DNA from 2 places in the Thalassolituus sp. UBA2590 genome. Region 1 is predicted to be linked to the other one. Evidence: riboswitches for the same ligand, from Rfam matches in the RefSeq annotation. Region 1 holds a riboswitch; the other holds the start of a gene.
The links. A riboswitch is a leader RNA that binds a small molecule or an ion and turns the genes downstream of it on or off. The one in region 1 is predicted to bind cobalamin.
Positions count from the first base shown of each region.

Region 2: it holds a riboswitch for cobalamin, as region 1 does, so the genes downstream of both, B2067_RS01145 (TonB-dependent receptor domain-containing protein) here and B2067_RS07480 (ABC transporter ATP-binding protein) in region 1, are expected to answer to the same signal.

Region 1 is NZ_DDKU01000078.1:1,764-12,439, reverse strand. Features, by position in the region: gene cobO (cob(I)yrinic acid a,c-diamide adenosyltransferase) at 1-4, opposite strand, end outside; gene B2067_RS07505 (cobyric acid synthase) at 64-1,569, opposite strand; gene cobU (bifunctional adenosylcobinamide kinase/adenosylcobinamide-phosphate guanylyltransferase) at 1,562-2,098, opposite strand; gene B2067_RS07495 (adenosylcobinamide-GDP ribazoletransferase) at 2,095-2,856, opposite strand; gene cobT (nicotinate-nucleotide--dimethylbenzimidazole phosphoribosyltransferase) at 2,853-3,899, opposite strand; gene B2067_RS07485 (FecCD family ABC transporter permease) at 3,899-4,939, opposite strand; gene B2067_RS07480 (ABC transporter ATP-binding protein) at 4,936-5,826, opposite strand; cobalamin riboswitch at 5,971-6,122, opposite strand; gene B2067_RS07475 (FKBP-type peptidyl-prolyl cis-trans isomerase) at 6,223-6,705, shown strand; gene B2067_RS07470 (LPP20 family lipoprotein) at 6,818-7,393, shown strand; gene B2067_RS07465 (hypothetical protein) at 7,468-8,976, shown strand; gene B2067_RS07460 (MBL fold metallo-hydrolase) at 8,993-9,634, shown strand; gene B2067_RS07455 (hypothetical protein) at 9,649-10,173, opposite strand; gene B2067_RS07450 (hypothetical protein) at 10,283-10,676, opposite strand, start outside.
Region 2 is NZ_DDKU01000014.1:7,227-17,902, reverse strand. Features, by position in the region: partial or broken gene B2067_RS01150 (two-component system sensor histidine kinase NtrB) at 1-1,021, shown strand, start outside; cobalamin riboswitch at 1,062-1,283, shown strand; gene B2067_RS01145 (TonB-dependent receptor domain-containing protein) at 1,384-3,189, shown strand; gene grxD (Grx4 family monothiol glutaredoxin) at 3,322-3,642, opposite strand; gene B2067_RS01135 (transglycosylase SLT domain-containing protein) at 3,749-5,686, opposite strand; gene B2067_RS01130 (NADH:flavin oxidoreductase/NADH oxidase family protein) at 5,904-7,184, shown strand; gene B2067_RS01125 (hypothetical protein) at 7,200-7,703, shown strand; gene B2067_RS01120 (hypothetical protein) at 7,804-8,310, shown strand; gene B2067_RS01115 (hydantoinase B/oxoprolinase family protein) at 8,307-10,676, opposite strand, start outside.

The DNA of each region.
Region 1 (10,676 bases):
ACATTACCTGACCTCGTATATTTGATAATTTCTATTTTTAAAAAATGATCTGTGACAGCTGCCCTACTGAATGATATCCAACAGGGCGTCCATATCGATATGCTCTTCATAAATATCAGCGATACGTTCAATTTCACGTTCACGCAGTGCTTGCCAATCTTCTGCCGTTCCCGGTGAACCAGATACCCACTCAAGAATAAACTCACAGGTTTCCGGGTGGTCAAATAGGCCATGAACATAAGTCCCCATCACCTGGCCATCGCCAGATATGGCACCGTCAGTGTATGAATTTCCCTGCTGATCGGTCAGACAGCAAAAGGGAGTCTGCAGGCCTGCCCCTTCACTGATACCACAGTGAATTTCATACCCTTTGATCTTATTCCCGGAGTTACTCAGCACACCGTCTACGTTCTTAAGCTGCTTTTCTGCGGTGAGTCGAGTACTGACATCAAGTAAACCAAGACCTTCGGACTCTGTGATCGTGCCCTCGACCTGCTCCGGGTCAGAAATTTTCTGACCCAACATCTGAAAACCACCGCAGACACCGAGCACTTTGCCACCGTAGCGCAGGTGCTTAAGAATCTGTCGATCGAACCCCTGCTCCCTCAGGTAAGCCAGATCAGCCTGAACACTCTTACTGCCCGGAAGGATAATGAGGTCAGCGCCCGACAGATCACCACCAGCAGTGACATACTCAAGCACAACGCCAGAATGCTGAAGTAGCGGTTCAAAGTCGGTGTGATTGCTGATACGTGGCAGGACCGGCACCTTAATAACAATGCGCTGCTGGTCTGGCTGATTAAGATTTTCTTCATGCAGAGCCCGGTTTATTCCGTCTTCAGCATCAAGACGCAGATCCATAATGTACGGCAGTACTCCCAGTACAGGTTTCTGACTGTAGCCTTCCAGCCAGTCGAGGCCATCCTGAAGTAACTCGATCCGGCCGCGGAATTTATTGATCAGAAAGCCTTTAATTCTTGCCTGTTCACTGGCCGCAAGAATATTTACCGTACCTGTAAGATGCGCAAACACACCGCCGCGATCGATATCCGATATCAGAACGACAGGACAATCTACCGCCTCGGCAAAGCCCATGTTGGCAATATCATTTTTGCGAAGATTCACTTCTGCCGGGCTGCCTGCGCCCTCAACAATCACCACATCGTACTGTTCTTTGAGTCGCTGAAATGCCGCTAAGACATGGTCAAATGCGAGCTCTTTAATGTTGCCAAAACGTCGTGCGTCGAGCTCGCTGACGGCCTTACCATTAATAATGACCTGCGAGCGCATATCCGAATTCGGCTTCAACAATACCGGGTTGAAGTCCGTCGACAGAGGTAAACCACAGGCTTCGGCCTGAAGCGCCTGAGCCCGCCCGATTTCTCCGCCATCGTTCGTTACCGCACTGTTCAATGCCATGTTCTGAGGCTTAAATGGCGCCACCGAAATACCCCGGCGCTTAAGTATCCGACATAGCGCGGTCACACACAGGCTCTTGCCAGCATCAGACGTTGTGCCCTGAACCATCAGGCAGCCTTTTACCGGCAACGAAGTATGAGCATCAGCCATGAAGCAGTACTCCATTACGTTTTAATGCCAGTGGGCACCCGGAAACGACCAGAGTAACGTCATCGGCGATGGCGGCTACGGCCTGATTCAGCCACCCTGCCTCATCAGCGAACCGGCGGCTTAATTCACCAAGGGGAACAATGCCGCTCCCCACCTCATTGGTGACAATAAAAATATCCTGCCCTGGTACTTCCGAGGCTTTTTTCAGTGCGCTCAGCAATTCGGATTTTTCCTGCTCAAAGTCGGGCCAACGCTGTTCATTGCAGAGCCAGTTAGTGAGGTATAACGTCAGGCAGTCAATCAGGAGCGTTGACGACGACACACTCACGACCGAGGACAGCTCAAAAGGCTCCTCAACCAGCGCCCAGTGCGCCGGTCGATCTTTCTTGTGACGCTGAATGCGCGCCGCCATTTCGTCGTCTCCCGGTGTCGCTGTCGCCACATAGGTAATCTCAGCCCGCTCATTAGCAAGCTGTTCGGCATAACGACTTTTTCCGGATCGGGCTCCGCCCGTCACTAAGTGAATCAAGAGAAGCTCCCGCTCAGAGCCAGTAACGAGAGATAAATAGCCAGTTCACTGACCTGCTGAACTGCTCCTAAGGCATCGCCGGTAAACCCGCCAATCTGACGCTTAAGAAAGACATACGCAACGCCTGCCAACACGAGTAAGACCAACAGAATAATGAACGGGTTGTTGATAAACATAAGCGCGATTAAACCTGTGATTATCGCAATAGCCGTATCCGCACCCGAGCCTGACTCAGCCAAAGGCTTGGCTTTTGAGGTATCAACGTCAGAGACATAAGACATAGCAGCGATAAATACTGTCGGAATAATTCGACTCAAAGGATGCGCGACCAGAAGTGCCAGAACCGGGTTGATCAACTGGGATAAAACAACGAATTTCAGCGTAAGTGACACCCATAGAGCCGCAGCGCCGTACGTGCCGATGCGGGAGTCTTTCATAATGCTTAGCTTCTGCTCGCGGGTCCATCCGCCGCCCAGCCCATCACAGGTGTCTGCCAGACCATCTTCATGAAAGCAACCGGTAAGCAGCAGGCTGATTGCAATGGAAATCAAGACAGCAACATTCTGAGGAAAGACCAACATCAACAACCACAGAGCCGTCGCACACAGAGCGCCGATCAGCCATCCAACTGCCGGAAAATAACGGCTGGCGCGGTTAAGGCTCGCCTGACTGAACTCGACCGAGGCCGGTACCGGTATTCGCGTAAAAAAGGCCACGGCAATCCACCACAGGTTCAGCTGTTCACTCAACCTGTTCATACCGCAGTGACACCTGCATCATCAAAGCTCGCCATGTAATTGTAAAAAGACTGCGCCGACTGCAATAGCGGGTACGCCAGCGCTGCGCCGGTTCCTTCTCCCAGTCGCAATCCAAGATCCAGTAACGGCTTAGCATCGAGAGCCTCCAGGATCAGAGTGTGAGCCTGCTCTTCTGAGTGGTGACAGAAGACCATATAATCCCGTACCTGCGGGGCTATTCTGACCGCCGCCAGCGCCGCTACTGACGCGATAAATCCATCCACCATAATGACACATTGCTTCTCAGCCGCGGCCAACATAGCACCGGTGATCTGGACAATTTCGAAGCCACCGAGAGAAGCCAGAATATTCATCGTATCGTCAGGTTCAGGCGTCGACTGATGACGCTCGAGTGCCTCAGCGATGAGCGATTTTTTGCGTTCAAAGGCATCATCATCAATGCCTGTACCACGACCACAAGTCTCTTCGACTGAGCGCCCCAGAATAGCAGCGAGCACCGCCGATGCCGCCGACGTATTACCAATTCCCATCTCACCAAACGCAAAAACATTACTGCTTTCTGCGATTCGCTGACGCACTATTTCAGCCCCCAGTACTAGTCCTGATTCTGCGGTTTCGCGTGCCATTGCCGGCGCTTTAGCAATATTCTTAGTGCCCGCTCCCAGGCGCTGATTTATAACGCGGCTACTCTCAACGGCATTAAGGATGCCTGCATCAATAACGTACAAAGCCATGCTGGCAACCTGACAGAAACAGTTCACTGCCGCACCGCCATTAATAAAATTCTTAACCATCTGCTGCGTCACCGCAGGAGGCGCAATACTCACCCCCTCTTCTGCAATGCCATGATCTGCTGCAAATACCAACATGGCAGGCTTATGCAGTCGGATCTTTTCGACACCGGTGATCGCTGCCAGCTGAGCCGCTAATGATTCAAGCTGCCCCAGACTGCCGGGCGGCTTGGTTTTCATATCAATACGCTGCTGAATGGCAGCATCCCTTGAGCGGGACACCGGAGAAACGAAAAACATAACACCTGCCATCAACGACTCTGTCGTTGCTTAAGAATAATAAAAAAGAAAAGACTGCCGAGCGCGGATGTCACAATACCAACGGGCAGAACCTGATCCTGAAGTAAAGAGTGAGCCAGGACATCCACCCAGATCATAAAGGTCGCACCAACCAACAGAGACATCAGCAGTACCCGGTGTAACTGTCCGCCGACGAGCAGCCTCACAATATGTGGAATCATCAACCCAACAAATCCGATGCCGCCGACCTCTGCAACCAGAATCGCCGTTACTGCCGAGCACACCAGCAACATCCCCAACCGCAACTTATGTACAGGCACACCTAGCGTAGCGGCACTTTCTTCGCCCAGCTGCATCACGACGAGCCAGCGCGAAAATATGAAAAACAGACCACTGCCAAGCACCACAGCCAAAAGAGGCAAAATAAGATCAGCCCAGTTGCTGCCCGAAAAGCTGCCCATCAGCCAGAACAATAATGTAGCTGCAGTTTCTGGCGTTGAGTAATAAATCACAAGGCTGGTAAATGCACTGAGCATAAAAGAAACTGCCACCCCGGAAAGCAGCAGCTTTTCGACCTGAACCGCTGATTTCCCAGCAAGCGTCAACATCAGAAAAACAGACAGCGCTCCGCCCGCAAGCGCCCCGGTGGTCACGTTAAATACGACACTCAGGCCCGTCGCCGCCAGAAACCCAGAAAAGGCCCCAGTGAAAGCAGACATGGCCAGCACCGCACCTAGAGCGGCCCCGGATGAAATACCAAACAAATACGGATCAGCCAGCGGATTACGGGTTACTGATTGCAGAATAGCGCCAGTAATCGACAGACCAGCGCCCGTTAGTAAAGCCATAAAAATCCGCGGCAGGCGAATATCCGTAAGAATCTGCTGTTCGATCGGCGACAACGCACAATCATTCGTCCATGGACAGATAATGACGCCCTGAAAGACATTCAGAAGCGACAGATCAAAGGCGCCTTGTGCCGCCGCACCAATCACCGAAAGGCAAAGCACAGAAAAAGTTATTGCAACAGTTAACCCGTACGGCATTTTCATTCCCTGCGCTCTCCAGCTGATCCGGGAGCAATAGTCCGACTCGGAGGCATATCGTAGGCAATACGAATACGGCGTTCATGGGTATAAGTGTTACGGATCACAGCAACATCTGCGGCAACCTGAAATACATCCTGAATTAATTCGCTGGTAAGCACCTGGAAGGGTTCACCGTTGGCCACCAGCTGACCTTTATTCAATACCAGCAATTGATCACAGTAAGCCGCGGCCATGTTCAGATCATGAATGGTAAGAAGTACCGTAACACCCAATGACCGGACCAGGCTTAGCGTCTCTATCTGATGCTGAATATCGAGGTGGTTGGTAGGTTCGTCTAAAAGAAGAATCTGAGGTTGTTGTACCAGTGCGCGGGCGATCAACACCCGCTGCTTCTCTCCACCTGAAAGAGAGCCGAAATCACGATCAATAAAACGCGTCAGATCGAGGTCGGCTGCTATCCCTTCTATTAACCGGGTGTCATCTTTGCTGGTAAACGACAGCAGTGGCTTACGAGGCGTCAGGCCGGTTGCAAGAACTTCGCGCACGGTCACCTCGAAAGGCAGTGCCGATTCCTGCAGCACAACCGCGATTTTACAGGCTCGCTCGCGTCTGCTCATCAGGTGTACCGGGTGCCCGGCAATCATCACCTGCCCCGCCAGCGAGGCCGGTTGATCGTAGCGATGGCAATAGATTGCTCTGAGTAACGACGATTTACCTGCACCATTCGGCCCGACAATACCAACCAGGCTACCGCATTCCACAGCGAACGAAATATCCCGCAGAATAGCGTTCGTAGCTTTCGCACCGATAGTCAGCGATAAGTGCTCAACAGCGATATACGCGAGTTCAGCATCGCCAGAGGTGTAGCTGTTGTTTGAGGACTGATTCACCATGGGTATCCGCGCATCGGTACAAATATTGTCACGCTAATCGTCACATTATGGGCGGAATACGGATGATGGACGCACTTCGGGAACGCAGCCTAAGCCGCCCGAACAGAGAGCTCATCATCGAGTAACCCGCTCGATCATAGAAATTGGTTTGCACGTCCGGGAGGCAATCTGGCTGACAGTCGACCGGATAAAAGCCACTGTTTACAGTTGCGGGCACAGCCCCGGATTTTCACCGGGTTCCCCTCCTGAGACTGGCAAGACAAATTTGCCAGTCCGGACAGGGGTGGATTATCGCACAGAGGCGCCAGCGTTGCAGTAAACACGCGGATACCGGATACTTCGCGCCTTAATGATCACAGTTAACCACACCATACACAGACTACGGAAACGCTCATGATTGTCGCCAAAGATACGGTTGTTCAGCTGCATTACACCCTTAAAGATGCCGATGGCAAACAGATTGAGTCCACTGCGGGCCACGATCCGATTGCCTACCTGCAGGGCCACAACAACATGATCCCGGGCTTTGAAGAAGCTGTCGAAGGCAAGCAGGCCGGAGACAAGCTCGAAATCACTGTAACACCAGAAAATGGCTACGGTCACCGCGTTGAAGGTTCAGTGCAGCGCGTACCAGTCAAGCACCTTCAGGGCTCAAAGAAATGGAGCAAAGGCATGGTCGCTTCTGTACACACAGATCAGGGCGAGCGTCAGGTGACCATCGTAAAGGTCGGTCGTTTCATGGCAGACGTTGACACTAATCACCCATTTGCCGGAAAAACCTTACATTTTGACGTCGAGATTCTGGACGTTCGTGCAGCGACTGCAGAAGAGCTTGATCACGGCCACGCCCACGGCATTGGCGGGCATCAGCACTGATTCTGACTCAGATCACAAGTGGTGAGAGTAGCCGTCTGAGTGCGGTAGTATTTTAATATTGCTTCGGCTATTCTCGAACGAGTCTTTTGAAAATACCTGTAGGAGATTAAGGATGAATATCCGTCACCTGTTTACTGCCGCTGCCGCCACTCTGCTGGTTGCGTGTTCTTCTAACGAACCGGCACCTCAAGTTGCTGAGTGTGTCTTCGCCGATGGCAGCATGCAGCCTGCTCCTGCGTGGGTCTGTGGTGCCCCTGTTGATGGCGTCGACCTGACCGCCGTCGGTTACGCCGATAAATCTGCCGCTGGCGCAAACTTCATGAAGCAAATGGCAGCGACTGCCGCGCGCGTTGAACTTGCTCAGACCATGCAGGTAGAAGTTCAGAACATGATCAAACAGTACGCCGAAACCACGGGTACAGCGGACGACGAAACAGTTGATCAGGTAAACTCTGTGACAACCAAACAGATCACCAAGCAGACACTGACTGGCAGCAAGATCTTCCGTCAGATGCCTACGCCTAGCGGCGGCATGGTGGTTCTCGTTGGTCTCGACGCCGACACCGTTAACCAGTTGGCAGAAGAGGCCCTGAAAACCTCAATGAACAACGAGAAAGCTCTGTGGCAGAAGTTTCAGGCTCAGAAGTCTTTCGACGAAATGCGCGAAGAAATGCTGAACATGAACTGAGTCAGCTCAGCGTATGATATCCAGACCGGTACCGGGGTAACTCTGTACCGGTTTTTTGTTTTGGGGGAGATCCAATGAAACATCTTATCCGTTGCACCCTGATAGCCAGCGGTGTCGTCGCCAGCGCAGCTACTCTTTCTGTCGTCGCGAACCCAGGTATGAGCGATTACGAACGCTGGCGCGCCACGACTCAGCAAGAATTTCAGAGCTATCTCGACGAAAACGACAAAGCCTTTATCGGATTTCTGAAGCAGCGTTGGGAACCCGTCGATACCGAATCAGGCGAGGAAGAAGATAAGGCCCCAAAACCCACAAACATCCCAAAAGCACCGCCGATTTATTCGCCTGTTGATGCGCCAGAAGAGAAGCCTAAAGACATAGCAACCGAACCTACGCCAGTCGTAAGTGTGCCTGTTCCGACGCCAACGCACTTGCCCGACAACACAACGCCAGAGCAAACGCCGGTCAAAGTGGCACCCCAGCCACAAATTAAAGGCCCTGCCGCCAGTATTAACTTTTATGGTCACGCTTTACGCCTGCCCTACAACAAAGCCATGCCACGTGCATTTTCATCCAGGCCCTCCTCCGACGCTATAGCCTCAGCGTGGGAAGCGTTAGCACGGAGTGATTTCAAACCCGCCTTAGAGCAGCTCAATGCCACTAAGACGTCTCTGTCCCTCAGCGACTGGGCAACAGCACGGCTTGTATCAGACTACTCTGAGGCCGTAGCGGGAAATGCCGACAGCCGCATTATGTTGAGCTGGTTTATGCTCGTAAAACTTGGCTATGACGCCCGCCTTGCCTACAACGACCGCCTTTACCTGTTAATGCCTGCTGACGACGATGTGTATGGCGTCACCTATTTTACTCTCAGTGGTGAACGCTACTACGCCCTGCCACTCAATGGTGATGTACGAATCGCAGGAAAGGTCTACACCTACGGCAAGCAGCACGAGACAGCGTCACGTGCGGTGGCCTTCAAAATGCCTGAGCGCTTTAATGGTGCGGGAGATATCCGCAAGCGGACGCTCAGTTATGAGGAAGGCGAAGAAACAGTGAATGTTGTCGTCAGCTACCCAACGGAGCAGATCCGTTATCTGGATTCCATGCCCCAGCTGAACCTGCCACGCTATCCGATTCTGGATCTGCCCGCTGCGACACGGGCCGAGCTCACTAGACAACTGAAGCCATTGTTACAGGGGCACTCTGAAGAAGTCGCGGTAAACCGCCTGCTTAACTTTGTCCAGAACGCCTTTCAGTATCAGACCGACGAGCAGCAGTTTAATACTGAGAACTACCTGTTCCCACTTGAAACCCTGCACTATGCAGCCTCAGACTGCGAAGACAGAGCCGCACTGTTCTCGCTACTGGTGCACGACCTGCTGGGCCTGCCCGTCGTACTGTTGGATTATCCGGGGCATGTGGCCGCAGCCGTTGAATTTACAGGTCAGGTGAAAGGCAACGCAGTCGTTTATAATGGCCGCCAGTACACAGTCACTGACCCGACCTATATTAACGCGCGTGCAGGAATGACCATGCCGCAATTCGCCGGTCAGTCACCTGACGTAGTAGAAGTATTTTAAGGAGGCCTTCATGGCTTTGCAGATCGCCATTGTTCCTGTCACTGCTTTTGAGCAGAACTGCACTGTTCTGATGTGTGACAACACCAAAGAAGCCGCCATCGTAGACCCCGGCGGTGAAATTAATAAAATCAAAGCGCAGATTGAGAAAATGGGGGCGACCCCCACCAAAATTCTGCTGACGCATGCACACATTGACCATGCTGGAGGCACCGCAGTCTTAGCGCGCGACCTCGGCCTCCCTATTATTGGTCCTCATAAGGAAGACGACTTCTGGATTCAATCGTTGCCGCAGCAATCTATGATGTTCGGATTTCCCAACGTTGAGTCATTTACGCCGGATCAATGGCTGAACGATGGCGATACGGTCACAGTGGGTGACGTGACACTTGAGGTTATCCATGCGCCCGGCCACACACCAGGGCATGTTGTCTTCTTCGATAAAGACAGCAAAAAAGCCTTAGTCGGCGACGTTATTTTTAACGGGTCGATTGGTCGTACTGACTTTCCAAAAGGAAATTTCGACGAACTGGTTTCGTCCATCCGCGAGAAGCTGTTTCCGCTGGGCGACGATATTGAATTTATTTGTGGGCACGGCCCGAATTCAACCTTCGGCCACGAACGTCAGCACAATCCTTTTGTCTCTGACCATCGCGGCTAAGTACTTATCTTTATTCAGGGCGACGTTGCTGCAGGTTTCTTCCTGAGCTCCGAAGTCTGAATAGCCGCCAGTTTCTGAACTCGCTGGCGGCTTTCTTCCAATGCGATATCCATTTGTTCGTCATACATCTCCAACCAGGTACGCGAGCCCGGCATCATTTTCGCGAGATCACGCATCCCCTGTTTTAACGCACTGAGATGCGTCTGATAGCTCTGCTCCTGATCGAGAAGAATTTCTTTAAAGCCAGACGCCTGACTGGTGTCCATAATCATACGGTATTGCACCAGTGATTTTTCAAACGCCGCCATCTGAATGCGCAACGCTTCATTTTCTTTTGTCACCAGTTCCAGCTCTGCGGCCTTAGCGTAGGCGACGTCTTCTTTCAGTAACGAAACAATGCCCAATGTAGACAACGCTGATAACCCAACGACCGAGAGCACAATAAGTACAATCACAACCTTTCGATTGAAAGACACCGTTCGCTCCAGCAGCGCGATACGCTGCCCCTCACTGAGATCAAACTCTTTTTCGTCTTCCATTGGAGGCTCCATAACCCAACTGCTTTACCTGACTTTTAAGCATAGCAGCCGCTGGAAGAATTGCCCGGCATGGGCTAACTGACCCCGATAGGTCATCCAGACAGAGCACTCACACAACCCGCCGGAGGTAACGGCCAAGCGTTGATTGAAATTGTTTAAACCAGCGCTCTGCACTCTCTGACTGAGATGTACCGGGGGCGAAGTGAAAGTCACCAACAAGAGTATCAATACGAAACGACCAGGACTTCTGACCAGCCACCAGCCTTATCTGTTCGGGCTGACTTGTATCGTAGAAAAATTCTCCGTCGTCAGCCTCGAACAGAGCGCTGAACATCAGCTTCCCTGTTCTATGAATATCGCGAGAGTGGCGGACGACGAACTCATCGCCCTCAAGCTCGCCGATGTCCGTAATAAACTCTTCCGCTGATCTGTTTAACACAGCACCCATGTAATCACCCGCAAGGATAAGCGCTCCCTGTAATTCGCGGCTGGCACCGGTCGTC
Region 2 (10,676 bases), on a different contig from region 1:
GTATTCACAACTCAACGGCCTGCCTCTGGCGCAACTGATACCAGAACTTGGCAAACTGAACCTGATGCCGGCCACTCCCGGCGAAACACCTCACATGGTGAAATCTGAACGCGTCAAAATACGCTTTGCAGAAAAAGTTCTGGTCACAGACGTACTCGCTTATCCTCTGCATAGCGGGCAGCAGGCACGGTTGGTAATACGTATCGACGATGTGTCTCAACGCCAGCGTATGGAAGAAGTCATGGTACAGACCGAAAAAATGATGACGGTCGGTGGGTTGGCTGCCGGCATGGCCCACGAAATTAATAATCCGCTTGGGGCCATTCTGCAAAACCTGCAGAATACACGACGTCGCTTAGATCCGAGCCTGGCTGCGAACCAGCGCCTTGCTGACGAACTCGGGTTAAGTATGGAGCTTCTGAATCAGTACCTAACAGGAAGAGGCATTGATCAGTTCTTTGACCATATTCAGAACGCTGGTGAACGCGCGGCACGTATTGTTGCCAATATGCTGCAATTTTCCCGTAACGATCACCTCCAGAAACGCGACATCGGCATCACTGAACTCATTAATACCACACTGAATATCGCCCACAACGACCTGTCGCTGAAACATATCGATCTCGACATCGACAAAGCTGCCGGCGATGCTCAGATACACTGCGTCCCCAGTGAAATAGAACAGGTACTACTCAACTTACTGCGCAATGCACAGCAGGCACTGGAAGAATATAATGGTGGTGAGGGCTGGCACCCTAAAGTTCGAATCAGAGCCAGTCGCCAGAACAACATGACCTGCCTCGAAATTGAGGACAACGGCCCCGGCATTCCGTCTGATGTCGCACCGCATATTTTCGAACCCTTCTATACAACCAAAGAAGTCGGAGACGGCACAGGACTTGGGTTGTCGGTATCGTATTTTATCGTTACATCACACCATCAGGGGCGCCTCCGTTATCAGCGCAGTTCGCTTGGCGGAGCCTGCTTTGTGTTGTGCCTTCCCGCCGAAGAAAACGGATGACCAACCTGCCCTCAACTTGACCAAACCGGTCACCACGAGTACTCTGCCTCGCAATTCAGGTGCCTCTGTCCACCAGACAGAAGTTAAACGGGAAGACTGGTGAGTTTCACAACAAACCCAGCGCTGCCCCCGCAACGGTGATCGACCAGGTATTGATACAACGCCACTGTGCATAGCATGGGAAGGCATCAATGCCGGAAATCCTTTGAACTTCAGGGTTTCAGTCGTCAGCCCGGATACCGGCCTGAATCCGAACCAACAGTATTGCGGTGGGCGATACAGGTGCTAAGTGAGCTCCAGGGCTCTCCTTCGCCTATTCTTTCCCGCCGACTGGTTGCCCATTAAAACCATTCGGAATCATGATGAAAAAATCACTCCTTACTGCGGCCGTACTTATGACCGCCACAGTGTCATACGCAGAAAACACCCTGGACGATGTCGTCACTGTCGCTAACCGCATTGCAGCACCTTCCATCAATAGTGCACAAATCGTTGTAGTGGATCGTGACGATATAGAGACGTCAGGTGCCAACAACCTGTACTCTTTACTGGCGAGCAAAGCTGGCTTCCAGTTTTCAAAAACAGGAGGAGTACCTCACTCTTCGAACCTCTATATCAATGGTCTCGATGGCAAGCAGGTACTATTTCTGGTGAATGGGCAGCGTGTCGGAAGTGCCACTTCCGGTACCACAGAAGTCCAGTTAATTGCGCTGGAGCAGATCGAACGTATCGAAATTATTAAAGGCAGCCGCAGTGCTATATATGGTGCGGATGCGCAAGCCGGTGTCGTCAATATCATCACACGTCTCGATACCTCACTGAACGAAGTGGCTGCAACAGTTGGCACCAACCAGACGAAAGCTGTCTCACTGCGTACACGTCACCAGTTTGGCGATGTCGACACCTACCTGAATTTAAACCATGATCGTTCAGCTGGTTACGACATTAATAACGACACAGAGAATGATCGCGATGGCTACGAGCGTAACGGTCTGAATGCCGGTGTCGGTTATGCAATCTCGGAACAGCAGAGCGTAAATTTTGATGCTCAGGTGAACCGCGGATCTTACGACTACGACAACAGCTTTGGCGGTACTGACGAAGCCGACTTCGATAATCGCGCTATGAACCTCGGCTACACATTGAATACTGACGGCCTGCTGCTGAATGCCAGAGCCGGTCGAGGCTACGATCGTAGCTGGAACTACGGTAACGGTGTTACTCGCAGCGGCGATGCTCAGTTGTTTGGTAGCCGCAAAGATGTTGCAGAAATCACGGCCCTTATTGGTCTGACTGAACATGTCAGCCTGCTGGCTGCTGCTGATACTCGCTTGGTTAAACTACTCACGCGTCCTGTTGAGTACGACACAGACAACGAGCGCAACCATGGCGGATTACTTGGAGTTCGTTACAGCAGCGATAGCTTGGCCGCTGAAATTGGCGCTCGCATCGACGACAACAGCAACTACGGCCGCTTCCGCTCGTTTAACACCTCTGTTGCCTTCTATCTGACCGACAACCAGGAACTGGCTTTCGGACAGGCTACAGCCTTCCGCGCTCCTACGTTTAACGACCTCTACTATCCAGCAAGCGACTTCGGCGATTACTCAAACGAAGATCTGAAGGCGGAAACATCACGCATCTGGTCGGTCGATTACACAGCCGCATACGATAATTTTGCAGCTGGCGGTTCTGTCACAGTGAGTGGTCAGCGCAGCCTGTTTAACAATCAGATCGTATCAAACAGTGCGTTTTATCCAGTTAACCTAGGTGAAAGCTACGTTAATTTTGCGAGCGTAACCTGGGCTCAGAACTGGGATGACGCGTGGAACAGTGAGCTGATTCAAGAGTGGACCGAAGCTCGGAATCAAGACACTGGAAATCTGATTGAGCGTCGTCCAATTCGTGCAACCAAGCTCAATGTACGTTGGACTTCGGGCAAGCTATCGAGTGCACTTGAGAGCCAGTACCGAGGCCAGGCACCATCGAGATCCGGCGGCTATATCGCTCCGTTCGTTCTGCTCAACCTCAGTGCAACCTGGGAGGCTTTCCAGGACTTCAGTTTGACTGCTCGCATCGAGAACCTGACCGATCGAGAGTACGAAACTGTACCTGGTTATGAAGCACAGGGACGCTATGCTCAGCTCACTGGACGCTATAGTTTCTGATCCAATGAGCGCCCGGGCAGTCCGCCCGGGTATTTAGTTTAGATTTGGATTCCAGAAACAAAAAAGCCCGCATCAAGCGGGCTTATTTGCGTTACGTATACCGGATCAAATATCCGGCTCTGTAAGCGGTGTTTACTCAGCTGGTGCTGCTTCTTCAAGCAGAGTCTTCAGCTCACCTTTTTCGTACATTTCAGTGACGATATCACAACCACCGATCAGCTCACCTTTTACCCACAGCTGCGGGAAGGTCGGCCAGTTGCCGTACTTAGGCAGATTCGCACGAATGTCCTGGTTAGACAGCACATCAACGTACGCAAACTTCTGACCGCAATCCATAACCGCTTGTACTGTACGGGCAGAGAAGCCACACAGTGGCTGGTTCGGTGAACCTTTCATGTACAGAAGGATGTCGTTGTTTTCGATCTGATCTTTAATGACCTGCATGATATCCATAGCGTCTGTCTCTCACTGTTCGTATTAACTGAAACTGGCGGCAGTCTACCATAATCCCGACCATGATGCTCAGGTATGAAGTTGCCAGCGCAGATCAGGCACCAGATCAGTTGCGGGCTGGGATGGAGGTCTCAGCCTGAGACAACTGCTGTGCAAACACACGCTCGTCAGGATCAAGGACCGCCGTTACTTCTTTGCCTTTCAGACTGCTGAAAATAACGCGGTATGCAAGTACGGCTTTGACGTAGTCACGGGTCTCACGATACGGGATGCTTTCAATAAACTGGTCGTAAGCCACCGGCGCGTCTTTCAGCCAGCGATCGACCTTGTGTGGGCCAGCATTGTAGCCGGCCAGAGCTGCAATCAGGTTCCCCTGATAACGCTCCAGTAGAGAGCGAACATAGTAACTGCCCAGCGGGATGTTGGTGCGATAGTCCATCAGGTCTTCATTGACGTCATGTAAAACCAGATTCTTCTCTCTGGCTACCTGCTTCGCGGTCGCCGGCATGATCTGCATCAGACCGCGCGCACCAACAGGAGAGCGGGCATGAGGGTTGAAGGCGCTCTCTCGCCGGGCGATTGACATCAACAAGGAAGGGTCGAGGTCATACTCTTCTGCCCAACGGCTGAACTCATCCTGATACGCCAGCGGGAAGCGATGCTCCAGCAAGTTCCAGTGGCGTCCTGAAATCGTCGCCTGCACTGCCAATGCTGGCCAGCCATTCTGCTTCGCCAGCTCGGCATACACAGGCGTATCAGAAGGATGACGCAGCAGAGTGAAATTCCATTCATCGGCCGCCAGCCCTTCTTCACCGATAGCCCAGAGAGCACGAATACGGGCAATAGCTGGTGAATCAGCAACGGCTTCGAGCTGCCCTTCCTGCAGACTGGTCTTTGTCTGTTTCAGCTCATAAGGCAGAGCGAGTTTTTCTGCTGCAAGAAAGCCATAAAATTCGCGGGCCGAGGCGGCTTTCGTGTAGGCGTGATGAGCAGCTTCAGATTGCCCAAGCGCTTCCAGTGCGCGACCACGCCAGTACATGTGGTATCCAGATTCTCTTTCACTGCCCTGCACTTTATCAGTCCAGGCCAGCACGGCGTCCCAGTCAGACTGGGCGATCGCTTCACGAAGTACGGGGCCAATAAGGTTGCCATCGCCCAGGTCGGACAGGAGCTGGTCGACGATATCAGGACGCTCCTCCGCATCGAACTTGTAACTGCGGGCAGCTAACATATTCCCGAGGCGCGCGAGCTGCGCTTCACTCAGCACTCCCGCTTCGGACAGTTGCGGATAAAGCTCGGCAACGTCCGCGGGTTTGCGACGCACCAGATAAGCAAGCACTGCGTATCCCATATCACTGCGCTCTACGCCGTCAGGAAAGGTTTTATCCAGCGTCAGGAGCCTCTCTGGTGACGAACGCAACTGGCGAAAAGTACTTGAGGCAACCTTCCATTCTGCTGGCAACTTACGCAGCAGGTAATCAGATAAGCTTCGGTTACCAGCCTGCAGTGCCAGAACAGCGCGCTGCCAGATCGCCTGCTCATTAATTTCGCCACGGCTCAGCATGGCTTTGAACAGGTCATCGCATTGCTCAGGGCGCGAGCTTCCGCTAAGCCACAACTGACGACCGCCATCGAAAGCTGCCGCCTGATCTTTAATCAGTTTCGCCCGGTAATAAATGCAGCGCCCCGGGGCATCAGCCGGTGCGTATTCATTCAGAGAAAGAACTTCGTCCCATTTACGGGCAGCACCGTAGGTCAGTGTTGCATGGCGTACAATCCAGCGTGAAAGAGGCGAATCCGCATTTTCAGTAGCGTAGGCTCTGACATCCGCAGCAGATACATCAGGCAGGTTACGCTTGATACGATGGTATTCAATATAAGGGGCGAGCACATGATCCGATGCGTTCTCAGAAACCTTATTCCACTGCCCCTGACGAGCAGCTTCCAGAGACGTTCTGAACTCCGCATCCGATAACGCAGACGCAGTGATACTGAGTAGCCCCAGAAACAGGCCAGTGACAACTTGCAGATACGTTTTACTCATCGGCTTCGCAAAGACCCCGAAAAGAGATTGTCTGTACAGGTTAGTTCTTATATTCCAGAAAGACACAATACCAATGGTAATCTGGCACAACCCGCACCGCTGGTTACTTTCTGTTACTGACACTACCGGAGTTTGGCTCAAAATAACACCAATTTACAGTTCTCTTCACCGTATAGTGCAGGCTGTTTCTCAACTTGGTCATTCACAGGAGCCAACCATGAACGCCAGCCAGACCCTCGGACAGCCACTTACGCTTCCAAACGGCAGTGTTGTACCGAATCGTTTCGCGAAATCTGCTTTAAGTGAAACTCTGGGTAGCGTCGACCTGCGTGTGACCAAAGCACTACCGAAACTCTACCAGCGCTGGGCCGAAGGTGGTACCGGCCTGAGCTTTACCGGCAACGTTATGATCGACCGTCGTCACCTGGGTGAGCCTAACAATGTCGTTCTGGAAGACGATCGCGATATGGATATGCTCAAAGCATGGGCAGCGGCGGCGAAGTCTCAGGGTGGACTTGTCTGGATGCAGCTCAACCATCCAGGGAAGCAGACACCGAAGATGCTTAATAAAGATCCGATGTCACCGAGTGCCATTCCATTTCGCAAAGAGATGCAGGCCTTCTTCGGTACGCCGCGAGCGATGACCGAAGACGACATTCAGGATTGCATCAAGCGCTTCGCTAATGCCGCTGCACTAGCCAAACAAGCCGGGTTCGACGGCGTTCAGATTCACGGCGCACATGGTTACCTGGTCAGCCAGTTTCTGTCCCCTCACCATAACCAACGTGAAGACCACTGGGGCGGCTCGATAGAAAACCGTATGCGCTTTGTTGTCGAAGTCTACAAAGCGATGCGTGATGCGACAGGAAAAGATTTCAGCATCGGCATTAAAATGAACTCCGCAGACTTTCAACGTGGTGGCTTTGATGAGAATGATGCAGCGACCGTTGCAACCACCCTCGCTGGACTGGGTATTGATCTGATTGAAATTTCAGGCGGCACTTACGAAACACCCGCGATGGCTCAGGGCAGCGAGCATCACAACAAAAAGCTGGGTAAAGACGAGCCAGTCAAAGAATCTACTAAGCTGCGCGAAGCCTACTTCCTTGAGTTCGCCGAAATGCTGCGCAATAAAGTGGATGTTCCTCTGATGGTCACCGGAGGATTTCGCACATCAGAAGGCATGGCTGCTGCCGTAGAATCTGGCGCATGCGATCTCGTTGGCCTCGGACGCCCACTGTGCGTTGAGCCCGATCTGGTAAAACGTATTCTGAGCGGTGAAGATTTCACCAGCGTGGTGCGTCCTATCAAAACCGGTGTCAAAATGATCGACAAAATGGCTCTGATGGAAGTCTCCTGGTACGAACGCCAGTTGCATCGCATGGGCAAAGGAAAAGCACCACGTCGTCAGGATCAGGGCTTCTGGTCATTGGTCGACGTGCTCTGGCTGATGACCTACCGTGGCCTGTTTAACCGCGTTGGTCGTCTACGGGCCTGATACAGGAATATACCGATGAAAGTACTGCTCAACCGCTTAAAAGCCGCTTACGTTTCTATCTATATGACCGTTGCTTCTGTGATCGCGGCCTATGCGGCCTGGCAGCTGCTGCAAGGTCATGATGTTCTGACGTGGGCTGGCGTGCTCTTATCGGCCGCACCCATGGCACTGGTTATCGGATTTTTAATGGTCAAACCTGTGATGGCTCGCACCAATGCAGATCTGCCCGAGGCCCATGTGCCGATTGCCGCTGGCGTCGCTCTGACTGCGTGGGGCTCATCAGGCGACAGCTGGCTTCCACTGAGCCTAGCCCTGATCAGCTACGTAGGTTTTCTTTTATACGTCTACTGGTACTCCCGCTACGGCCGCCTGAAGAGCGAGTCGCTCACGGTGGGCAAGCCTCTGCCAGCATTCACGCTCACCGACAAACAAGGAACTGTTGTCTGGACCCATGAAACAGATAACTATCGTGTACGCCCCGAACCAGAGACCTTTCTCGAGGTTATCCGGGCGATTTAACCTCGCCCGAACGCCGTAGCGTTTTACAACGTCGTGCTCTCTACTGCCAGGTTAATTACTGTATAGTGGGGAGCCTGTTTCAAGTCGCTATGGATTCGCTATGCCACGCCAGGTTGTGACCACCGCTCTACTTATCACTGCTCTACTCAGCGCGCTTCTTTCGGGCTGTGTCACCGTTTCTCCTGAACGCAAAAACGAGGTGGCCGAAAAGCTTGGCTGGGTAACTGGCAGCTGCCTCGCCATCCACAACGAAAATCTGAAAATAGGCGATGAGTTCACTCTGCACCAGGTCTCTGATGAGGAACATAGCCGCTCGATAACCGTTATTTCAAGAGCCACCTCGTCCGAGCAGTGTAAGCCTCTGCAAAAAGACCGCCGCTTCGTAAACCAACTTACCGATGCTACTTTTTACTACGTGAACGCAGAAGAGCTCCCTGAGCTGGCAGTCGCCAGCATCAAAGGGTATTCCACACGTGGCATTAAATTCCGCGCCTGTTACAGCAATCAGGCTGTGCAGTTTTTTGCGTTCAAAGGCGAAAAACAGATTTGGCAAGGCTACTACTTCGTCGCCGCCCAAGTGCCGGAAACCTGCCGCGGGTCACGTTAAGAACTGCTTTGGCTATTCCAACCACCACCACCCGGTGTATGGATGCAAAAGGTATCGCCCGCCGCTACGTCCATCGCGGCGCAACCTTCCAGCCAGTCTATCTGGCCAGTATGACGTAGTACGAAGTTGAGACCGGTTTTGCCTTCACCAGCACCATTCAATGCAAACGTAGGCACCGAACGATGGCCACTGATGATGTTGGCGGTCATGGGTTCAAGGAAGCGAATATGACGCTCAACGCCATTTCCACCAGCATGATCTCCGCGGCCGCCACTTAGCTGGCGAACATGAAAGACGTCGAGTACAACGGGGTAGCGCTGCTCCAGAATTTCAGGGTCTGTAAGGCGGGAGTTGGTCATGTGCGTATGCACTGCATTTGCCCCCGCCCCGTCTTCTGTTGCTCCCGCTCCACCGCACAGTGTTTCGTAATATTGATAGCGCTCATTACCGAACGTAAAATTATTATTGGTTCCCTGCCCGCCAGCCATCAAACCAAGCGCCCCCATTAAACAATCCACCAGGTATTGAGCTGTCTCGACATTGCCTGATACCACAGCAGCCGGATATTCCGGCGCAATAATCGACGCGTCAGGTACTCTGATTTCCAATGGTCGGAAAAACCCTGCATTCAGAGGCATCTGCTTATTAACGAGTACGCGGAAACTGTAGAGAACAGCCGCCTTAACCACCGACGTCGGTGCATTAAAGTTGCCAGGGTGCATTGGCTGGCCTTTGCGATATCCGGTGCCTTTAAAATCAATCAATGCGGTGCGATTTTTATTATCAACATCGACCGAGACTTTAAAGCGCGTCCCATCGTCCATGTCATAGCTGAAACTTCCCGATGGCAAATCAGCCAGGCAATCCCGCAATGTCTGTTCAGCGTTGTCCTGCACATAGATCATGTAGGAATGAACCATCGCTGCTCCATACTGCTGACAAAGTCGCTTCAGTTCTTCTGCGCCTTTTTCACAGGCCGCCAGCTGAGCCATCAGATCGGCAATATTCTGATCCGGGTTACGGGCTGGATATTTTGCAGATAAAAGTACTTCACGAAGTGCAGACTCCTGGAATACTCCGCTTCGCATAAGCACCAGGTTATCTAACAGTACACCTTCCTCTTCGATATGCTGACTGTAAGCGGGCATAGAGCCCGGTGTAATGCCTCCAATATCAGCATGGTGACCGCGTGCCGCGACGAAAAAGTCAGCGCATTCACCCTGGTCAATAAATACGGGTTTCACCACAGTCACGTCCGGCAAGTGAGTACCACCGTTGTATGGGGTATTTAATACGAAGGCATCACCCGGCTGCATATCTTTATGCTCACGCATCACGACATGAATACTTTCACTCATGGAACCCAAATGAACGGGAATATGTGGTGCATTGGCCACCAGCTCGCCCTGACGATCAAAGACAGCGCACGAAAAATCGAGACGCTCTTTAATGTTCACGCTGCTGGCTGTTTTTTCGAGGACAAAACCCATTTGTTCAGCGACTGACATAAACAGGTGATTAAATATCTCAAGCGTCACTGGGTCGTAGTTTGCTGCAGTTTTCTTAATTTCAGGCGCGTTAATCGCCTCTTCCTGAACTGCTTTTTCGTTGATTCGTTTTTCAAGAACAAGCGCGCCGCTTGCCAGTACTTCGAGCTGCCAGCCTGGCTCAATAAAGTGTGTTGAGTTCTGATCAGTCAGCAGTAGTGGGCCCTTCCCGATAAAGCCCACAGGCAAATCAGAGCGGTCGTAAACATCCACCTGACGCCAACGCCCCTGAACATATAACTGAATCGCTGAGCGTGTTTTCACATCGTCAGCAGATACGTCAGGTAAGCTAGCTTCAGGCAGTGTCTCGCCGCTTACAGTGACCTCTACTTGCAGCGCATCAAGTAGTAGCGCTTTTTCTGGATATATGAACCCAAACAATTGTTTGTGCTGTATTTCAAACGCCTTTTTAGCCTCCACCGCATTTTGCCAATCGACCAGCAGTGGCGTATCCGAGCCTTCGTATCTCAGGTAAACACGAACCGTGTAGTCCCCGTCCAACGGGCTCGTAGCCAAAAGTTTTTTTACGCGAACATTAAGCTCGGCTTCAGCGATAGACAATTCTTTCTCAACCGCCTCTTCACCCAGCCAGCGCTGATCGGCGATGCCAATACCGTAGGCCGATAGAACCCCGGCCATCGGGTGCAGGTAGACCTTACTGACTCCGAGTGCCGCGGCCACAGAACACGCATGCTGACCACCTGCTCCGCCAAACGCACTAAGGACGTAATTCTGTACGTCATAACCACGCTGCACTGAGATTTTCTTTACCGCCCCCGCCATATTCTCTACAGCGATACTGAGGAACCCTTCGGCGAG